Regions from separate parts of the Peribacillus sp. Bi134 genome, predicted to be linked through region 2. Evidence: riboswitches for the same ligand, from Rfam matches in the RefSeq annotation. Region 2 holds a riboswitch; each other region holds the start of a gene.
The links. Region 2 has a riboswitch for cobalamin ahead of metE (5-methyltetrahydropteroyltriglutamate--homocysteine S-methyltransferase). Riboswitches for the same ligand answer to the same signal wherever they lie in the genome.
Positions count from the first base shown of each region.

Region 1: it holds a riboswitch for cobalamin, as region 2 does, so the genes downstream of both, LQ188_RS08955 (iron ABC transporter permease) here and metE (5-methyltetrahydropteroyltriglutamate--homocysteine S-methyltransferase) in region 2, are expected to answer to the same signal.
Region 3: it holds a riboswitch for cobalamin, as region 2 does, so the genes downstream of both, LQ188_RS07170 ((2Fe-2S) ferredoxin domain-containing protein) here and metE (5-methyltetrahydropteroyltriglutamate--homocysteine S-methyltransferase) in region 2, are expected to answer to the same signal.
Region 4: it holds a riboswitch for cobalamin, as region 2 does, so the genes downstream of both, LQ188_RS15040 (ribonucleoside-diphosphate reductase subunit alpha) here and metE (5-methyltetrahydropteroyltriglutamate--homocysteine S-methyltransferase) in region 2, are expected to answer to the same signal.

Region 1 covers NZ_CAKKLN010000004.1:68,662-73,655, reverse strand. The annotation lists gene LQ188_RS08965 (ABC transporter substrate-binding protein) at 1-868, opposite strand, end outside; gene LQ188_RS08960 (heme ABC transporter ATP-binding protein) at 896-1,663, opposite strand; gene LQ188_RS08955 (iron ABC transporter permease) at 1,660-2,688, opposite strand; cobalamin riboswitch at 2,932-3,121, opposite strand; gene LQ188_RS08950 (GNAT family N-acetyltransferase) at 3,229-3,738, opposite strand; gene LQ188_RS08945 (L-cystine transporter) at 4,036-4,994, shown strand, end outside.
Region 2 covers NZ_CAKKLN010000017.1:4,007-9,000, forward strand. The annotation lists gene LQ188_RS25585 (aminopeptidase) at 1-693, opposite strand, end outside; gene bcp (thioredoxin-dependent thiol peroxidase) at 705-1,175, opposite strand; gene LQ188_RS25595 (potassium channel family protein) at 1,238-1,657, opposite strand; cobalamin riboswitch at 1,902-2,093, shown strand; gene metE (5-methyltetrahydropteroyltriglutamate--homocysteine S-methyltransferase) at 2,239-4,545, shown strand; gene LQ188_RS25605 (acyl-CoA thioesterase) at 4,542-4,994, shown strand, end outside.
Region 3 covers NZ_CAKKLN010000003.1:257,401-262,394, reverse strand. The annotation lists gene LQ188_RS07195 (ATP-binding cassette domain-containing protein) at 1-10, opposite strand, end outside; gene cbiQ (cobalt ECF transporter T component CbiQ) at 29-805, opposite strand; gene LQ188_RS07185 (energy-coupling factor ABC transporter substrate-binding protein) at 792-1,103, opposite strand; gene LQ188_RS07180 (energy-coupling factor ABC transporter permease) at 1,105-1,848, opposite strand; gene LQ188_RS07175 (hypothetical protein) at 1,883-2,041, opposite strand; cobalamin riboswitch at 2,024-2,220, opposite strand; cobalamin riboswitch at 2,422-2,612, shown strand; gene LQ188_RS07170 ((2Fe-2S) ferredoxin domain-containing protein) at 2,764-3,132, shown strand; gene cobJ (precorrin-3B C(17)-methyltransferase) at 3,147-4,784, shown strand; gene LQ188_RS07160 (sirohydrochlorin chelatase) at 4,803-4,994, shown strand, end outside.
Region 4 covers NZ_CAKKLN010000006.1:248,048-253,041, forward strand. The annotation lists gene LQ188_RS15035 (ribonucleotide-diphosphate reductase subunit beta) at 1-557, opposite strand, end outside; gene LQ188_RS15040 (ribonucleoside-diphosphate reductase subunit alpha) at 607-2,904, opposite strand; cobalamin riboswitch at 3,042-3,223, opposite strand; gene LQ188_RS15045 (manganese-dependent inorganic pyrophosphatase) at 3,516-4,445, shown strand; gene LQ188_RS15050 (hypothetical protein) at 4,540-4,686, opposite strand; gene LQ188_RS15055 (SulP family inorganic anion transporter) at 4,772-4,994, opposite strand, start outside.

The DNA.
Region 1 (4,994 bases), on a different contig from region 2:
CCGCCAGTTCACTTTTATTTAATAAGAATGCTTCTTTTTGCTTTATGGGGATATCTCCGTAATCAATGATGGCAAAAACATCCGGATTCCGATCGACGACTTCTTCCCAACTGACCTCAGGCCACCCCCCTTCCGTATCACCAAAAATGTTCTGGCCGCCAGCCATGGAAATGATTCCTGTCATGTAATTATTTTTCGCTGCCGTTCTCGGGACTTCTTCACCGCTGTCATATACGAAAACGTTTTTGGGCTTGCCTGCACTTTCGATTTTTGCTGTAGTTTCTTTTATTTCCCGTTGCATCTCTTTGATGACTTCCGCTGCTTTTTCTTCTACATGAAAGATGCGTCCAATATTCTCAATATCTTTATACACATCTTCTATTGTCGGTGTTGACATATTGGAAGACTCTTGGATATATGTATTGATTCCCGCTTCTTTTAGCTCTTGGACGGTTCCTAACGTTTGTTCCGTAAAGGCGCTTTTCCAGCCTGCATATGCAAAATCCGGCTCAGCTTCAAAGAAAACTTCTTTTGATGGGTATTCCTTGGAAAGCACAGGCACTGTTTCATAGGCATCTTTATACTTTGGCAAAATTTCGTCATCCAAATAAGCCGTACCTGCCATTGAATCCTGCAACCCCAATGCAAGCATGATTTCCGTCGCATGCTGGTTTAGCGTAACCGCACGTTTTGGTGCCTCTGCATAGGTGAATTCATGATCCAGATTAGTGATGACCACTTTTTCTTTTCCACCTTTTTCGCTCTGTTTGCCTCCGTCCTTTGAAGCTTCCTCGGAGTTATTGCAAGCGCCCAATATCATCATTGCCAAAAAAATGATGCTTAACAAAATCTTTCGGTAAACAGTCATATACTTTACCTCATATCCATTGTTTTTTTATATATGTGCTAAAAAGGTGATATGCGTCTTTTGCGTGATGGGGTGTATGCCGATTTCCGTTTCCACCCCGAACACCTTCCTTATCATTTTTGTCGTCAATACAGCTTCTGGTGTTCCGGATGTGATCACTTTGCCATTTTGGATGACATATATATGATCACAATACATGGCTGCCAAGTTTATATCATGCAGAGCTGTCAAGACGGTAACGTCCAGCTTTTTTACAAGGTCCAGCAATTGGAGCTGATGCCTGATGTCTAAATGATTCGTTGGTTCATCCAGGATGATGATATTCGCTTCCTGGGCAAGGGCACGGGCTATGAGGACACGTTGTTTCTCACCACCCGACAAGCTCATGAAACTCCTGTCTTCAAATCCACTCATTTCAACGCGAGCTAATGCTTGATTGACGATTCCTCTATCTATCTCCGTATCTCCCTGAAATAACCGCTTATGAGGATGCCGTCCCATCCAAACCATCTCTTGTACACTAAAGTCGAAGGTCAGGGATGTTTCCTGACTGACAACCGCCATTTCCCTGGCTGTTTGTTTCTGTGAAAGCCGGTAAAGGTCACGGCCGTCCAGGTGAACAGCTCCCGTATGAGGCTTCAAGATCCGAGAAGCATTTTTTAATAAAGTGGATTTCCCACTCCCATTCGGACCGATCAGCCCAACGAACTGCCCAGTTTTTATTTGCAGTGATATATCCTCAATGATAGGAGTGTCCAGAATTGAATAGGATACTTCTTCAATAGCTAATCTCACTTGCCCCCACCTCCAAATGAATATGAACTTCGCCGCAAAAGCCAAATGAAGAATGGTCCTCCGCAAAGTGCGGTGACAACCCCAATCGGAAGTTCTTGAGGTGCCAGGACCAGCCGGGCACAAACATCTGACCAAATGACGAGGATCATGCCAATCAATATGCTGCATGAAAGAACACGTTTATGGTCTGTCCCGACCAATAGCCGGGCTAAATGCGGTACGACCAGACCGATGAACCCAATCGAACCGCTTACAGCCACAACTGTTCCCGTAACAAGGGATGTAATGATGATCAGAACTTTACGGAAGGCTTCCATATTGACTCCGAGCGTCGCGGCTACTTCTTCACCCATCAATAAGATATTGAGGGAGCGGGATTGTACGATAAGGAACAAGGAAACCACAAGCACCACAACCGCTGGAATCGGTATGTATTCCCATTTTGCCCCCGCTAAGCTGCCCATCATCCAAAACATCGCTTCACGGATGCCGGAATCTTTTGGTGCAAGAGTGACAATGAAATTAGTGACGGCAGACATGATCATTGAAATGGCTACACCCGCCAATAACAGCCTTGTCGTTTGAATTCTCCCTCCCACTTGAGCCAATAAATACACGGAAAGCATCGCAGCCATGGCCCCCAGGAAGGCACCGAATGATAACGCATATTGACCGAATATAGGAAGCGCCCCAAAAAGAATGACAAGGGTTGCAGCAACAGAGGAACCAGATGAAATGCCCAGAATATACGGATCTGCAAGTGAATTGCGCACCAAGGCCTGGATGACGACACCCACTACGGATAATCCCGCACCTACCACCGCACCGAGCAATACACGGGGCAGGCGGATATCCCAAATGATCCGCTCTTGTGCGATACTCCAATTCACCTCCAGAAAACCACCGATAAAAGGCAGATGCCCTAAGGCAATCTTCCAAACCGTTATTGCTGACATCTTAACTGGCCCAAGGGTAACAGCGAATGTAACTGATAATAAAAGGATGCACAGCAAGAAAAATAGCAGAAAACGAAACCTGCGCTTGGCATTTCTCTCAAAATGAGGTTCTTCAAGCACATCCCCTCTCTCTTTCAATGAGCTTCTAATCAATGACTCTTCCAATGATGAAATCCTCCTTCAAAAAAAAAACACAAAAAAACCCCAATCCTTTTAACAAAGAATGGAGTTACGAGTATAGGCCAAAAAATACGGAAGGACCTAAGTCCGCCTTTTCTTACTCTCGAACACCTCTCCTCTCAGCGAAGGAAAAATTGGTGATGCTCACTGGGTAGGTCTCCTGGCTTCCAGATCAACATTTCCTTTCGTCTTCCCTGACTGACGGTCAAGTGACATCCTGAAAGAAAACTCCTTGGTTACAGTGGCGCGACCACTCGGGATTTGCACCCGATTCCCTGTTACCCTTTGTTCACACAAAGGCACCCAGCGGCAAATATATGAACTTCGCAAAATTTTCCAAACATTAAATACAACGTTAGTATAGTATACTCCCTATCTTTTCACAATTAAAAAAATGGGAATGCGGTCTATTAGTAGAGGAATATGGATTTATAGATTCTTTCTATAATGGTAGAATGTTAGCTTTTGACCAGTATCTGCACTAATTTCCTCATTAATCGAAATCCGTTCAAAACCGTTTTTCACTAAAACCTTTTGGGAAGCGATATTGTCGCTTGTCGTTTTGGCATGTATTTGAGTCACATTCAATTCCGGCGCCAGATTAACCAAAAGCTTTAAAGCTTTGTTCGCAATCCCTTTTTGCGTAAACGCTTCTCCGATTCTATAACCAACATGTGCCGTACCTTTTATTGGGTCGATATCCACAAGATTAATTCTGCCGACGATTATGCCTGAACCATCCTTAATCAAATAAAAAGAGGAGATAGCATCTTCTTGCTCTTTTAATAATTCCTTATGCCTGATTCCAAACGTTCCAAAGCTATAATAATCATCTCCCCGGCCTGGGACCGTTTGCTCGAAAAACCTTCTATTATTGCATTCAAATGCAAATAACGCTTGTGCATCCTGTTCATTAAGCCTGTCAATGTATATATCCATCATTCCTTCATCCTTTCAAAAAAACGCTAAGCATATGCGGCCTGATATATCATTCAAGAAAACCAAGTGCTTATCCTTCCTGATAAATATATATAATGAAAGGATTTATAACTAGCTTGTTCCAGCCACCCTTTATTGTTCCCTCTAACCCATTTCGTGAATAGAGATAAATACATGAATTACTTGAAAAGTCAAAAATAAATTATTTTCTTCTGGTAAAAAATAAACGGATGATGTATCATAGTCTTCAGATATTCATTATTCTCATTTGGTTAATCGGAATTAGGAGGAATATATATGATTGGTTATGTGTTTTTAAATCTTGCCATAATGCTCGTTCTTTTAGGCGTTTTATTTTACATGAATAAGAAGCATATTTCCTTTACAAAAAGGGTCTTTACTGGACTTGGTTTAGGGATTGTATTCGGACTTCTTTTGCAGTATTTCTATGAACCTCAGTCAGAAGCGATCGTTAAATCGGTCGATTGGTTTAACATTGTAGGTTCAGGCTATGTCAAGTTCCTGCAAATGATCGTCATGCCGCTTGTCTTCATTTCGATCTTATCCGCATTCACAAGATTGAAACTGACTAGCAATATTGGAAAAATCAGTGTCCTGATCATCGGGATCCTGCTTGGAACGACCGCAATTGCAGCAGCTGTTGGGATCACCTCAGCAACTGTATTCAATTTGGAAGCCGTTCAAATTGAGCAAGGGGAAGCGGAGTTAAGCCGCGGGGATCAAATATCGGAAACATACGGTACGATTCAGGATAAAACGATGCCGCAGCAAATCCTTGAGTTGATTCCGTCCAATCCGTTCCTTGATTTAACGGGTGCACGTCCGACATCAACCATTTCCGTTGTAATTTTTGCTGCATTTCTTGGGATTGCCTATTTAGGGGTCAAAAGGAAACAGCCTGAACATGCTGAATTTTTTGCTAAAATAGTAGATACATTGCACAGCATCATCATGCGCGTTGTAACATTGATCCTGCGTTTAACACCTTACGGGATCTTGGCGATCATGACGAAGACTGTAGCTACGAGTGATTTGGATGCAATCCTGAAATTGGGGAAATTCGTCGGTGCCTCTTATGTCGCCCTGATTGTCATGTTCCTCATCCATCTGTTATTGCTGATGCTTGCAGGATTGAATCCAATCGTATATTTGAGAAAAGCTTTCCCGGTATTATCATTTGCCTTCACTTCAAGAACAAGTGCAGGAGCTCTGCCATTGAACATCCAGACACAGAA
Region 2 (4,994 bases):
GAAGGATATCATACCATTGAGACTATCTTTTATGGGTGCCGTAAACACTTCCCCATCAGGTAAATTCTTTTTTCCGGCACATATGACGGCCGGCATACCTTTGATGGAAAAGGTCAAATCTGTTCCTGGCGAAACGATCCTGACTTTGTCAGTTCGTTCCATCAATTGTTTTAACGGTTTCAAGGCCGTCTCCATTTTCCCGTAATCCATGTTGCATACATTCAAAAGAAAATCTTCGTACCTGTCGAAGGTCATGCCGGCTTTTTGCGCTGATGCGTTGGTGGGATAATTAAGCAAGACCCAACGTCGGTTGTTTACATAGAAAAGAGTGGGGGAATTCATAGCCTCCCCTTGAAGACGGTGCCTCTCGATGGGAACATCGGTCATTTCCACATCGTTTTCTTCCCCGGTGATGATGATTACCGCATCGATATCCTTATATTTCTTCAAGGCCCATTGTGAAGAGGTGTCAAGTTGTTCCTTTACATTCCCTTGTAACAGGTGGCGGCTTATTTCATCGTCTTCGAGTTCTACATATGGATAAGCACCCACTCTGTATATTTCATCAATCAGCTCTTTCAATAATGGTTTCGTATTGATATTCCCCCGTATGAGGATTCTCTCTTTTGGCTGTAATTGTATCGAATGATGAATCAGCCTGGCTGCAAGCTTCGTTATTCGCTCATCCTTCATCTGCCTGTCCCTTATTTTTCGAGGTCGCGAAGAGTTTGAAGAGCTTCTTCGACATGGCCTTTGACCTTTACTTTACGCCATTCTTTGACTACCATACCAGCCTTATCAATCAGGAAAGTTGAACGTTCAATGCCCATATACTCCTTGCCGAAGTTCTTTTTCAACTGCCACACATCAAAGATTTTAGCCGCTTCATGATTTTCATCAGCCAGCAGCAGAAAAGGCAATCCATGTTTTTCGATGAATTTTTCATGACGTGCAGCTGGGTCTGGGCTGATTCCAATGATGACCGCGTTCAATTCCTCAAATTGCTCATTATGGTCCCGGAAATCACAGGCCTCCGTCGTGCAACCTGGCGTCATATCTTTTGGATAAAAATATAAAACAATATATTTCCCCTTAAAATCCGATAGGGACACCATTTCACCATTGTTTGCAGGGAGCTTGAAATCAGGTGCTTTTTCTCCAATTTTAACAGTCATATTGAACCCTCCATTTCTTTCATTATGGTAAGAGTACCCAATAATCGAAAGAAACACAACTTTCATTTATCCTTCCTATCTTTGTGCTCCAAATCGATCACCGTCCGGATCACGAACGCTGCCGGCAGTGTATAACCGATGAAAGCCTGAATCGTAGCTATCATCCTGCCCATTCCAATCGGGGCTATATCTCCATACCCTACAGAAAACATCGTCATCGCACTAAAATAAAAAGAAGTCTTCAACTGTTCATAGAAAGTGCCATCCAATCGATTGCCCATATCAAGAATCACCGAATGATTCTGAAGTTCGTATAATAAATAAATCAGTGCAAATCCAACTAATATCGTCGCATATAAATTGCCAAGCCACAGCATATCCTCCAGAGAAAACTTCTTTCCTCCCGACTCAACAAGAAATAACGTACGAATGCTCATCACCATGCAAAAAATGATTCCTGCAATCAAGATGTAGAAAGTCATCCCCCACGCCCCATTTCAAAACGCCACTTCCTCTATACATACTCCCTGTCCAAACAATATATTCTTTTTTAGGAACAGACCTCATCCTTATCACCCACACGCCTTATAACCGGATACTTTTCCTGAATCGTTTTTCCATGTTGACCCTTTTGGTCGGATATGTTAAGATTGTCTAAATTTTTATAATAGTTTTTATTTTATAAATTTTTAACCTGCAAACAGTTATCAAGACAGGTTTTATCAAATTTCATATGTGGAAATAGGTTCCTAATTTTAAATTAGGATTAAAAGGGAAGTCCGGTGTAATTCCGGCACGGTCCCGCCACTGTAATGGGAGTGTTAGCGCCATCCAATGCCACTGATCAACGGATCGGGAAGGCCCGCCGCTAATGTTAATCCCTAAGTCAGGAGACCTGCCTATTTCGACAACACTGTTTTAACCTACGGGAGATAGGGAGGTGTTAGGGACCTTATAATTGTAAGGGGCATTTTGCATGCCTCTTTATTTTAAGCATTTCTAACCATCTCTTTTGACGGTTAGGAATGCTTTTTTTATTGCTCAATTAAATGAATATAGGAGGATGGGAATATTGAAAAGCAGTAGTTTGGGTTACCCTCGAATCGGGGAAGATCGTGAATGGAAACGTACATTGGAAGCTTACTGGTCCGGTAAAATCGATGAAGCAGAATTTACGGCACAACTAAAAGCCATCCGTTTAGGCAACTTACAAAAACAGAAGAAACGAGGCATTGATATCATTCCTGTCAACGACTTCACTTTCTATGATCAAATGCTCGATATGTCCGTAATGTTCGGTCTTGTTCCTGAACGTTATTCAGCCTATGAAAGCGGAAGCGTTCCCCTTTCCGTTTATTATTCAATGGCTCGCGGAAACAATGATGAAGTCGCTTCCGAAATGACGAAATGGTTCAATACGAACTATCACTATATTGTCCCTGAATTAAAGGTGCCACAGCTGACGTTAACGGAAAATAAACCACTTGCAGCATATCGGGAAGCCAAGGAAAAGCTAGGAATTGAAACAAAGCCAGTGTTGATCGGTCCTTATACTTTCATCTCCCTTTCCAAAGGCTTCAAAAAACAAGATATCCCTGGCATCATCCTGAGCCTGCTTCCCCTATACACGCAAATCCTCCGGGAGTTGGAGCAAGAAGGCGTGAAGTGGGTTCAAATGGACGAACCTTCACTTGTTTCATCGATTTCCAAAGAAGATATGCAAACTGTTACTTACCTCTATGAAAAACTGAATGAAGCAGCACCAAACCTGAACATCATGCTACAAACATACTTTGATGCCGTGGAACATTACCAGGAAGTCATCGAATTACAAGTCCAAGGAATCGGTCTTGATTTTGTACATGACAAAGGGAGGAATCTAAGCAACCTGGAAGCATTCGGCTTTCCGAAGGACAAAGTGCTTGCTGCAGGTGTGATTGACGGAAAAAACATTTGGCTTTCTGATTTATCGAAAAAAATCCAATTGATCGAGACTCTTAAGACAATGGTAGCCGAAGACCGAATCTGGCTTCAGCCCTCTTGTTCCCTGCTTCATGTCCCGGTGACCGTTCGTAATGAAACCGCCCTATCAAACGAAGTGAAAGAGGCCCTTGCTTTCGCTGATGAGAAACTCGAGGAAATCACACTCTTGGTCAAAGGGAATAATCAAGGCTTTGAAGCAATCGCCGAGAAAGTCGATGCAAATAAATTCACGCTTCAAACGTTAGCAAGTTCAAATGCCCGGAATCACGGAACTGTAAAATCCAATGTCGAAAAGGTTAAAACCAGGACCGCCGGCCGTCAGCTTCCATTTAAAGAGCGTTACCAAAAACAACAGGCATTTTTCAAATTGCCTTTTCTTCCTTCTACTACGATCGGCAGCTTTCCGCAGACATTTGATGTTAAACAAGCACGCGGGAAATTCAAAAGACGAGAATGGACCGCTTCGCAATATGAAACATTCGTTAACGAAGAAATCGGCAGGTGGATCGAAATCCAAGAAGAAATCGGTTTGGATGTCCTTGTTCATGGGGAATTCGAACGAACGGATATGGTTGAATACTTCGGCCATAAGTTAGGTGGATTCGTCTTTTTAGAAAAGGGGTGGGTACAATCCTATGGATCCCGCTGTGTGAAACCGCCAGTCATCTACGGCGACATCCATTTCATCGAACCGATGACAGTCAGGGAAAGTGTATACGCACAATCACTGACGAAGAAGACGGTAAAGGGAATGCTTACAGGTCCTGTTACGATTTTGAACTGGTCATTTGTCCGTGATGATATTTCCAGGGAGAATGTATGCTATCAGCTGGCACTCGCTTTGGAAAAAGAAGTGATTGCATTGGAATCCGCTGGAATCAAAATGATTCAGGTCGATGAGCCTGCACTTAGAGAAGGTCTGCCATTGAAAAAAAGCGATCGCGACGAATATTTGAACTGGGCTGTGAATTCGTTCTTGATATCGACATCAAGCGTGGAGGATACAACCCAAATTCATACGCATATGTGCTATTGCGACTTCAACAGTTTCATGGATGTCATCTCCTCCCTCGACGCCGATGTAATTTCCATCGAAACATCCCGCAGTCATGGGGAGCTTGCTTCCGCATTCGAGGAAAAAACATATGAAAAAGGTATTGGTCTGGGTGTGTATGATATTCACAGCCCGCGTGTGCCGGCAGTGGAAGAAATGGTCGATATGATCGAACGTGGGATCAAGGTATTGGATAAAGACCAGTTTTGGATCAATCCTGACTGCGGACTGAAAACAAGGGGTATCCCGGAAACCGTCGCATCCCTGAAAAACATGGTCGAAGCAGCAAAAATCGTCCGTGAAAACCTGTTAGCTAAACCAACCGGCAAATGATTGAAAAGCACGTTGCCCACCCAACACAGCAGTCACGGACTTTTTTAACCGACCTTGTTTTTCCACCGGATACAAATCATCACAATACCATCTTTGGCGGAAAAGTAATGGCCTATGTTGATAAAATAGCCTGCATTTCAGCTATGCGCCATTGTCGAAAACCCGTTGTGACTGCTTCAAGCGACTCTTTTGATTTTTTGGCCCCCATCAAGACGGGGGATGCGATCAACCTTGAAGCTTATGTCACATGTGCCCATCGCACATCAATGGAGGTATTCGTGAAAGTGGAGCGCGAAAACCTATTAACAGGTGAGAAACAGCTTACGGCCCGTGCTTTTTTAACGATGCTGGCCATTGATGAAGACGGTAAGCCGACAAACGTACCACAGGTCATTCCGGAAACCGAAGTGGAAAAGCAGCTATATGTTCAAGCACAAGCAAGATATATT
Region 3 (4,994 bases), on a different contig from region 2:
GCTCGTCCATTGTTGGGTTGCCTCCAATTTACAAATATCCATTAATAAAGATTAAGCTTCCTAATATTACTATCGCAATCAGCCAATTGCGTGAGGAATAGGTGTAAGTATCCTCGAGATAGGAAAGGTTCTCCTGATAGCCTCTTGCGTTCATGGCCATCGTCAATTGCCCAGAGCGCTGCAATACTCCTAAAAATAAAGACGAGATTAGTAATCCGAGAGATCGTATGCCTTTCCTTAATGAAACATACCCTAGCCGTGAAGCTTGTGCTTGATGAATGGCCAAAGCTGTATCTAAAAAAATAAAGATGAAGCGATAGGTCAATTCTATTAAATCAATCAATAAGGAAGGCACTTTAAGTTTTCGCAACACGGATAGGATGACGGTAATGGGTGTAGTTAAGGTAAGGAAATATAAACAGCTGATACTGCCGAATACGACAGTGATCAAATTGGACACCGTACCGACGCTGTCATCGCTGATGAATATTTGCCAGTTCCCGACCTTCCAGGACCACCATATATTCGATATCGAAGTAAATTCGCTTGTGAAAGAAAAAAGGATGGTAATTGTTCCAGATAGTATAAAAAATCCTGGCAATAGAAGTAATTTCAGATAATAGGAAAGCGGGATTTTTGCCGCAAAAATGATTAAAGCGCTCATCACCGTAAAAGTGATGAGCGAAACGGTCATATCCCTTACCGTTAACGAAAACAGCAAAAGGGAAAGTGCAAAAACCATCTTTTCCAACGGATGAACATCCTTTAGCCCATTGAAATAGGCATATTTATCAATGAGTAACATGCTTCGATTTTTCTGTCAGTTCTTGTTTGGTTTGCTTATTCCTTTGTCTCATCACGCCAATGAAGTATCCAATGAAACCGGCTCCGATTGCAGCTTGAAGCGCAAATAATAAGCTTTCGGTTTCTGCACCTGGCGGCTCCCATATACTGTTGAACCATGGCTTGTATTCCGGATGGATCTTAGTGATGGCTTCCTCAGCTTCGCCGTCGGCACCGCCAAATTCCGTTCCTTGTTGGGTGATTAACGGTATGGTTGCAAGAATGACAACCAGGAAAAGCAGCAGTAGACTTTTTTTCATATTAACGGGCCTCCTTAGAAAAAACTCGCAGCAATTTCAATTCACCTAGATTGTATTTTTTCAAGAAATTCATTACGACGACTGTCAATAACCCCTCACTGATTGCCAAGGGAATTTGGGTCAGGGCAAAAATACCTGCAAATTTACTGAAAGAGGCCATGAATCCTCCTACCTCGGAAGGAAAAGCAAGAGCAAGTTGAACGGAAGTGACCACATAGGTTCCTAAATCTCCAAAAGCAGCTGCCAAGAAAACGGCAAGTGAAAAAGACCACCCCAATTTAGTTGCGCCCTTGAAGACAAAGTAAGCAATGAACGGTCCGCAAACGGCCATGGAAAATGCATTGGCCCCTAATGTCGTCAATCCTCCGTGAGCCAGTAAAACAGCTTGAAATAACAGAACGATGGAGCCAACGACACTCATGGCCAATGGTCCGAATAATATGGAACCCAAACCAACTCCGGTAGGGTGTGAAGAACTTCCCGTAACGGAAGGAATCTTTAGGGCCGATAAAATAAATACAAATGCGCCCGATAGGCCAAGTATCATTTTTGTTTCTGGATTTTCCCTAACTTTGGATCTAATGGACCGGTAACCCAAGATTAAAAATGGAAACGTCACGGCCCACCAGAATATAGCCCATTCAATGGGTAAAAAGCCCTCCATGATATGCATGGCCATTGCCCGGTTCGGGATAAAAAGCAATAAGATGACAAAATAAATAATTTTCCAATTGGTTCTTTTCATTCTTTCTCCTTTCAATACTTTTAAATTTTTCTGATCAATCTTGAGAAGAAAAGCGGCGCCCAACATAAAAAGCACTTCTCTCAAAGGAAAGAAGTGCGTAATGAACAGGAATTTTGCAGCATGAAGCAATCATGGGCCATTCTGCCTGATCCGCACGCCCATCCTCGTAGGCTGAAACAGTTTCACGTTTCATGGCAGGTCTCCTGGCTTTGGTTCATCATCCCATTACATCCTTCCCATCTCATTTGACAGTGGATTAAAGCTAAAGTAATAGGACTTCCCTTTACAGTGGCGGGACCGCTCCGGATTTTCACCGGCTTCCCTTTTAAGTTGAATTCCGAGAAATTCAACACCATAAAACTTATGTAATTATTTTGAAAATTCTCGTATAGTGTACCATAAAGAAATAATTTCAGCTACACTATCTTTTTTTTCGGGACGGATTTTGTTGCAAGGAAAGGATTTTAACTGGTTTTACACTATTAAACTTTTCTAAACAGTCGGAATAAACTATTGAATTTTGATAAAGTTGTTATATGATAGATTAAGTTAGTTAGAAATGTATAATAAAACCAAATATTTCATTTTAAAAGTGCCCTTGTGTGAATAAGCAAGGGATAATAGGGAAATCGGTGAAAATCCGATGCAGCCCCCGCTACTGTAAACGCTGATGAAATTGTCGATAACCACTGGCATGATGCCGGGAAGGGACAAAGTAAAATGAAGCGTAAGCCAGGAAACCTGCTTTTAAAATTGCATGATACTTTTCGGAGGGAAAGGTAGAAGGACTATGACGATTTTGGAAGGATTTGGCATGTTTGCCTTTGGCTTCTCATTCATATAGTTTTTTTAAAACCTTGACTCTAATGTTAAGGTTTTTTATTTTGCCTTTTCCCTGAACTCAGGAGGAAGAAGATGACTACTTGGAACTTGATGGGTACAAATACGCATCTGTTGATTTGTAATGGGAGCAGCTGCATGAAAAAGGGCGGGGAAGAAGTAACCCAAGCGATTCGCGATGAAATTACTTCAAAGGGACTTGATTTGAAAATCCATACAACCAGGACACGCTGTAACGGAAGATGTAAGGATGCCTGCGTTGTGATTGCCTATCCCCAAGGAAACTGGTATCGAGTGGAAACGCCTGAATTCGGTCGGCAGATCGTCAGTAATATCGATGATGGTGAATTTGTTCCACAGATGATCTATCAATTCAATGATGGGGAAATGACCCCTAATCCAGATTTTCCTGCTCATACGGGTATTTCAAAGAACAAAGCGTAAAAGGAGATGTCTTAATGAGTACTAACGGTAAATTATTCGTCGTGGGCTTTGGGCCCGGGAATTTTGAACACATTACCAAACGTGCCGTCGAAGCCCTTCAAGAAAGTGACTACATCATTGGTTATAAAACTTATGTTGAACTCATTCAGGGACTGCTTACAGATCAAACGATCATTAGTACGGGGATGACTGAAGAAGTATCACGTGCACAGGAAGCAGTGAAACAAGCGGAGCTGGGAAAGAAAGTGGCGGTGATTTCCAGTGGGGATGCCGGAGTTTACGGGATGGCAGGGTTGGTTTATGAAGTATTGATTGAGAAAGGCTGGAAAGAAGAAACTGGTGTGGGCATTGAAGTCATTCCTGGCATTTCTGCAATCAACTCATGTGCGTCTTTACTCGGGGCACCAGTCATGCACGATTCGTGTACGATCAGCCTCAGTGATCATTTAACTCCTTGGGAACTGATCGCTAAAAGGGTTGAAGCAGCTGCAATGGCAGACTTTGTCATTGCACTTTATAATCCGCGCAGCGGCAGGCGGACCCGGCAAATTGTTGAAACACAGAAAATTCTCCTTCGCTACCGCTCGCCGGATACACCTGTCGGGTTGGTGAAAAGTGCTTATCGCGATAGGCAGGATATTGTCATAACCAATTTGCAGGATATGTTGAATCACGATATTGGAATGTTGACCACCGTCATTATCGGTAATTCATCCACCTTTTTATATGATGACAAAATCATCACACCAAGAGGCTATCAGAGAAAATATACTTTGAATTCGGAAAAGCAAACATTGAAGCCGCATCAGCGACTGCAAAAAGAAGCGGAACCGTGGGCATTAGATCAAGAGGCCTTAACCGAGTCCGCTGGAGGAGTTGGATTACTTACAAAAGCACCAGAAAAGAAGCCAGCTTCCTTTGAAATGGCAATGGAGGCCCTGTCAAGAGTCAAGGGTCAAACCGTTAAGCAATCCATTCAGCCGATTGTTCAGCAAAAAATGGAGTCGGTATTCGAACTTGCCGTTAGTCCAGGTGTGGCGAATAAACAATTCACTCCCAAACAAATGATGACACTTGCGGAAGTTGTTGGGGAAAAGGGAACGATGGAATACACGCCAAATCATAAAATCGTCTTAAAGATTCCGACAACGGATCCGGAAGTCATAACGGGGAAATTGCAATCAGCAAACTTTCTTTTGTCGCCGATTGGAGATGTACTGACACTAAAAGCCTGTGATTTCTGTGATGGTGAAAAAGCGGAATCCATTCCTTATGCGGACGAAATACACCGGGTGCTTGGCGGAATGAAAATGCCCAAGGAACTGAACATCGGTTTTAATGGGTGTGGGATGGCTTGTTATAGTGCTGTGATGGATGATATCGGGATTGTCTTCCGAAAAGGGAAGTTCGACTTATTTCTTGGAGCTAAACCGGTTGGAAGAACAGCCCATCCGGGTCAGCCGGTGGCGGAAGGCATTGAACCGGAACAGCTTGTTGAACTGATTACGGACATTGTCGGGGAGTATAAGCAAAATGCCCATCCAAATGAGCGGCTTTTTAAATACTTCAAACGTTCGAAAAAGATACAGAATTTTTCTTATCAGGACATCGCTCCCAAAATAAATATAGAGCCTGCGCCTTGTGAAGACTAATCTAGAGGAGGAAAGTAAATGAAAGCAGTTTTGTTCGTAGGACACGGAAGCCGGTTGGCTTCGGGAAATGAAGAAGTCCGTCATTTTATTAAGAATATGATTCCGGCAATGGACGAGCGTTTCATGGTGGAAACGTGCTTCTTGGAATTTGCGGCACCGAATATATCCGAAGGAATTGATAATTGTGTAAAACGAGGGGCTACTGAAGTT
Region 4 (4,994 bases), on a different contig from region 2:
TCAAGGTTCGTTGAATGGATCAGTGCCTCGAATAAATGCTGTGGGCTGGGATCGTCCACGAACGTTTGATAAGCATCAACGATCGGTTGGTTACGCTTAATCACTTCAGGATGTTCTTTGATGCGGTCGAAAAGCTGTTTTTGCTTGCCTACCGGAATCAAGGAAGCAAGGATATAGGAATAAGACTCATTATGGATCGATTCCTGCTGGGCCATGTTGGCCAGGATAGCTTTTGCCGCCGGATCTTTGATGTACCGAAGGATTTCTACTAATGTGGGCGTTTGAAGACTGTCCATTCCAGCAATCATCGTAAGGATATCGAGAAAAGCATCCTGGATATCTTCATCCAATTCGCCCCACTGCTTTTTATCCTGAATCATGTTCACGCTCGAAGGCTTCCAAAAGTTATTGATGAGCTGTGTATAGGTATCATAGAATTTTTCATACTGAATATCGTTCCAAAGGAGGAAGCCTGAAGCTTCTCCTTTGAAAACACCGGTTGCCTTGGTTGGATGCGTCGGTTCGAGCATCCGAATTTTTTTGATATGATTGGTCATTCGTGAAAACTCCTTTAAGAATAGATTACTGGGTCATGATTGATTGTCGTTAACTTGAACAGCTTTCGCAGGCATTGTCATATTCGGAAGAAGTCGAACGAACATAATACGTTGATTTCAACCCGCTTTCCCATGCCGTTAAATGTATATCCAACAGGACCTTCGCTTTGATTGTATTGTGTACATACAGATTAAAGCTGATTGCTTGGTCAATATGGCGTTGTCGGGCTGCATTTTGCCTGATGCTTTCCAGTTGGTCCAAATTGAATCGCGTCTTTTTATAATATTCATACGTATTTGGCGTCAAGCCTGGTGCGGTCACCTTGAATTTGAAGTTTTTCTTTTCTTCGTAAAATTCAATTTCATACAAAGGGTCGATGCCATCCGTGGAATTACCGATTTTGGCTGTCGATGAATTGGGGGCAATCGCCATTAAATATCCATTACGGGTTCCGTGTTCCTGTACGTCTGCTTTTAAATCCATCCATTTTTGATCTGTATAGTCACGCAGTTCGAAATAGTCCCCTGTATGCCAATCAGATCCTTCAAAATATGGGTATGATCCTTTTTCCTTGGCCAATTCGTTGGATGCCTTGATTGTTAAGTAAGCGATCTTTTCGTATAAAGCATCGGCATATTGAACAGCCTCATCGGATTCCCAATAAATATTCTGTGTGGCAAGTAAATGATGCCATCCAAACGTTCCTAAACCAATTGCCCGGTAACGTTTGTTCGAGATGGATGCTTGTTTGACAGGAAGATTATTCACATCAATGACATTGTCCAGCATACGGATCTGAATGGGAATCAATCTTTCCAAAACATCGCTGCCCACCGCCCGTGGCAAGTTAATGGATGAAAGGTTGCAGACAACGAAATCGCCGCTTTTACGAACCACAACAACATCTCCATCTTCTGTTTCATATTCATCCGTGATCGTCGAAGGGCTTAGGTTTTGGGCAATCTCCGTACAAAGGTTGGAACAATAAATCATACCTTTATGTTTATTGGGATTCTTCCGATTCACTTCATCGCGGTAGAACATATACGGTACGCCTTCTTCTAATTGAGAAATCATGATGCTTTTCATGATGTCCATCGCATTGATTTTTTCAAAGCTGTAGTTTGGAAGCGTGCCATTTTCTGCGGCCTCGACAGCAAGTGCATAATGTTTCCTGAAGCTTCCTTCGCCTTTCTTCTCGTCATAAAGATCTTCAAGTGAAAATCCAAGGGTTTGCTTGACGGTATGCGGATCGAAAAGATACCATTCTTTTCTGTCGCGTACAGCCTCCATGAATAAATCCGGTATGCAAACGCCTGTAAATATATCATGGGCTTTTAATCTGTCATCCCCGTTTTGTGTCTTCAAATCGAGGAAGCTCATGATATCTTTATGCCAGGCATCCAAGTAAATCGCGATGGCACCTTTACGTTGACCCAATTGATCGACACTTACAGCTGTCTGGTTGAATAGTCGAATCCAGGGAGTCGTGCCGGAACTATTTCCAGAGAAACCCCGGATATCAGAACCAAGCGAGCGAACCTTACCAACGTAAAGGCCTACACCGCCGCCGAATTTAGATACTTTTGCTGCATCGTAGTTTGATAGATAGATGCCATCAATGGAATCTTCAATCGCGTCGATAAAGCAAGAGCTTAACTGTCCATGTGTTTTCCCAGCATTGGAGAGTGTAGGAGTCGCAACGGTCATATAAAGGTTGGACATGGCCCAGTATGCTTCTTTTATAAGTTGCAGGCGGTGCTCCGTTTTTTCCATTCGCATGATTTCCATCGCGATGATCATGAAACGTTCTTGCGGCAGTTCGTAGACCTTGTCCTTTTTTGGGCGGGCCAGATAGCGGTCGTTCAATAAGTAGATGCCTATGTATGAGAATAATTTATCTTTTTCCGGGTCGATCACCGAGCCCAATTCCTCAATTTCCGCTTTTGTATATGAAGATAGCAGTTCTGGCTTGTAAATTGGATAACGCTGACCTTCCGAAAGCTGGGAGAGACCTGTGATCAGCTCATAGAATGGGCCATAACTCTTGCTTGCATAACCTCGATTGGCTTGTGCATCCCTATACATTGTATTCAACAGTTCTGCTGCGGCAACGAATGTCCAATCCGGAGCATCGATATCCACACCCTCAAGAGCGAGCTGAATCAGTTTTTTTGATGCCTGTTCTTCGGTTGAGTCACTTTTGCGATCAAGCCATTTTGTAAAACGCTTTTTGAACTTTTCCATATCGAGACGGCCTTCGAATTCCTTCGATAACATCTCAAGCTGGATGGATTTCTTTTCTGTTTCATTTTCACTTATGGTAGAGTTATATGTTTGAGTCATTAATAATCCTCCTTGTTAACTTCCGCTAAAATAAAAAAACCGCCCAAAGAATTGAGCGGATCAAACGATAGAATAAAAGAGCCATGAAAAAATAGCCGTTATACTATCGTTTCATCATCTCAATCCCCGAAGAATAAGAAACGTGAAAAATTCAAGGCAGGTCTCCTGACTCATGATCATCCTACTTTGAGTCCTTCCCGTATAGAGAGCTATACAGTGGGTTTCTCATTTCGTCACATTTACAGTTGCGGGGACAGTTCCGGGTTTACACCGGATTCCCTTTTCAGCCATCACTGGCACCTTGGATTATAAAAATTCTATATATAGTTATTGGTATAGATTATGTAATCAATATCTAGTATTTCTGCTTATATTATCGTAAGCCATATACGATGATAATTCAACTAATATATTTGAAAAAAACCAACCCTTATCTATTGACAAAGTGATGGCAGAGGGTGAAGGAATGAAAGATTTTATTGGGGAATGGATAATTCAAGCGCTGATTTTACGGGATTTTGTGTTAAAATAAAGTGTCTAGTAAAGGTGGCTCTCCCTTATTGCGGTGAGGGGATTCGCGGAAAAATATTTATGAAAAAGGGGATAAAATCTTGGAAAAAGTATTAGTTTTTGGACATAAAAACCCGGATACAGACACAATCTGTTCAGCAATCGCTTATGCAGATCTGAAAAAGCAGTTAGGTATCAACGCTGAACCAGTTCGTCTGGGTGAAGTGAATGGTGAAACTCAATATGCATTGGACCAATTCAAATTCGATGCTCCCCGTCTTGTGGAAAAAGTTGCAGGGGAAGCTGATGGCGTAATCTTGGTCGATCATAACGAACGCCAGCAAAGTGCTGAAGATATTGACCAAGTCCGTGTGTTGGAAGTTATCGACCACCACCGTATCGCTAACTTCGAAACGAGCGATCCTTTATATTACCGTGCGGAACCAGTTGGCTGTACGGCAACCATTTTAAATAAAATTTATAAAGAAAACGGCATTGAAGTTCCTAAAGCAATCGCAGGTCTTATGCTGTCTGCCATCATTTCCGATTCTTTATTGTTCAAATCACCTACATGCACGGAGCAAGACGTTGCAGCAGCTATGGAATTGGCTGCCATTGCGGGAGTCGACGCTGAAACATATGGCTTGGAAATGTTGAAGGCGGGAGCTGACTTGAGCGACAAAACGATCGCCCAGCTCATCACACTTGATGCAAAGGAATTTTCCATGGGATTGGCTAAAGTGGAGATTGCACAAGTAAATGCTGTGGATCCAAACGAAGTCCTTGCTAAGCAAGCTGAATTGGAAGCGGCGATTGAAGCGGTAATCGCTGTCAAGGAATTGGACTTATTCCTATTCGTCGTAACGGATATCTTGACTAATGATTCTGTTGCCTTGGCTCTTGGTAAAGCGGCTTATGCAGTGGAAAAAGCATACGACGTTTCATTAAACAACAACATCGCCGTCTTAGAAGGCGTTGTATCGCGTAAAAAACAAATCGTTCCGGTCTTAACGGACGTATTCAGCAAGTAATAAAGGAAAAGGGATGCTCATTATTTGGGCATCCTTTTACTGTACATGCAAAAAAAGACTCAACCATCCATTAAGGATGTTTGAGTCTTTTTTCTTAATTCAAGGCTTCCTTTTCTTTTTCATAGGCGATGACAATCAATTCTTTATTGGCTTCCTCGCCTAGTTTGCTTTCAAAGCTTTTCAGTTCATTCAATAAATCCGGTGACAGATTTGCTGCTGTATAATCCTGCTCGGGTGTCATGCTTTTCGCTCCTTTCAAAAGGAAATGATTCATATTATCTATTTTGTCGGTTTGAAAAGTTTCTATTCAGCAGAATGTTACTTCTTCAAGATATTTTACTTTCTGAGGTGGCGAGTTTTTCAAGCAATGACGAACTTTCTTCATCGAGCCCTTGGACTTGGACAGGTATTCCCAGAAGCTGATATTTAAGGATAACCGTATCAACAGCACCGACTGCTGAAGCATCCCAGATCTTGGAATGGGAGAAGTCGATGACGATTGCATCGGCTTTTTCCTTGAAGTCAAACTTCGAAACAAAGTCCTGGACA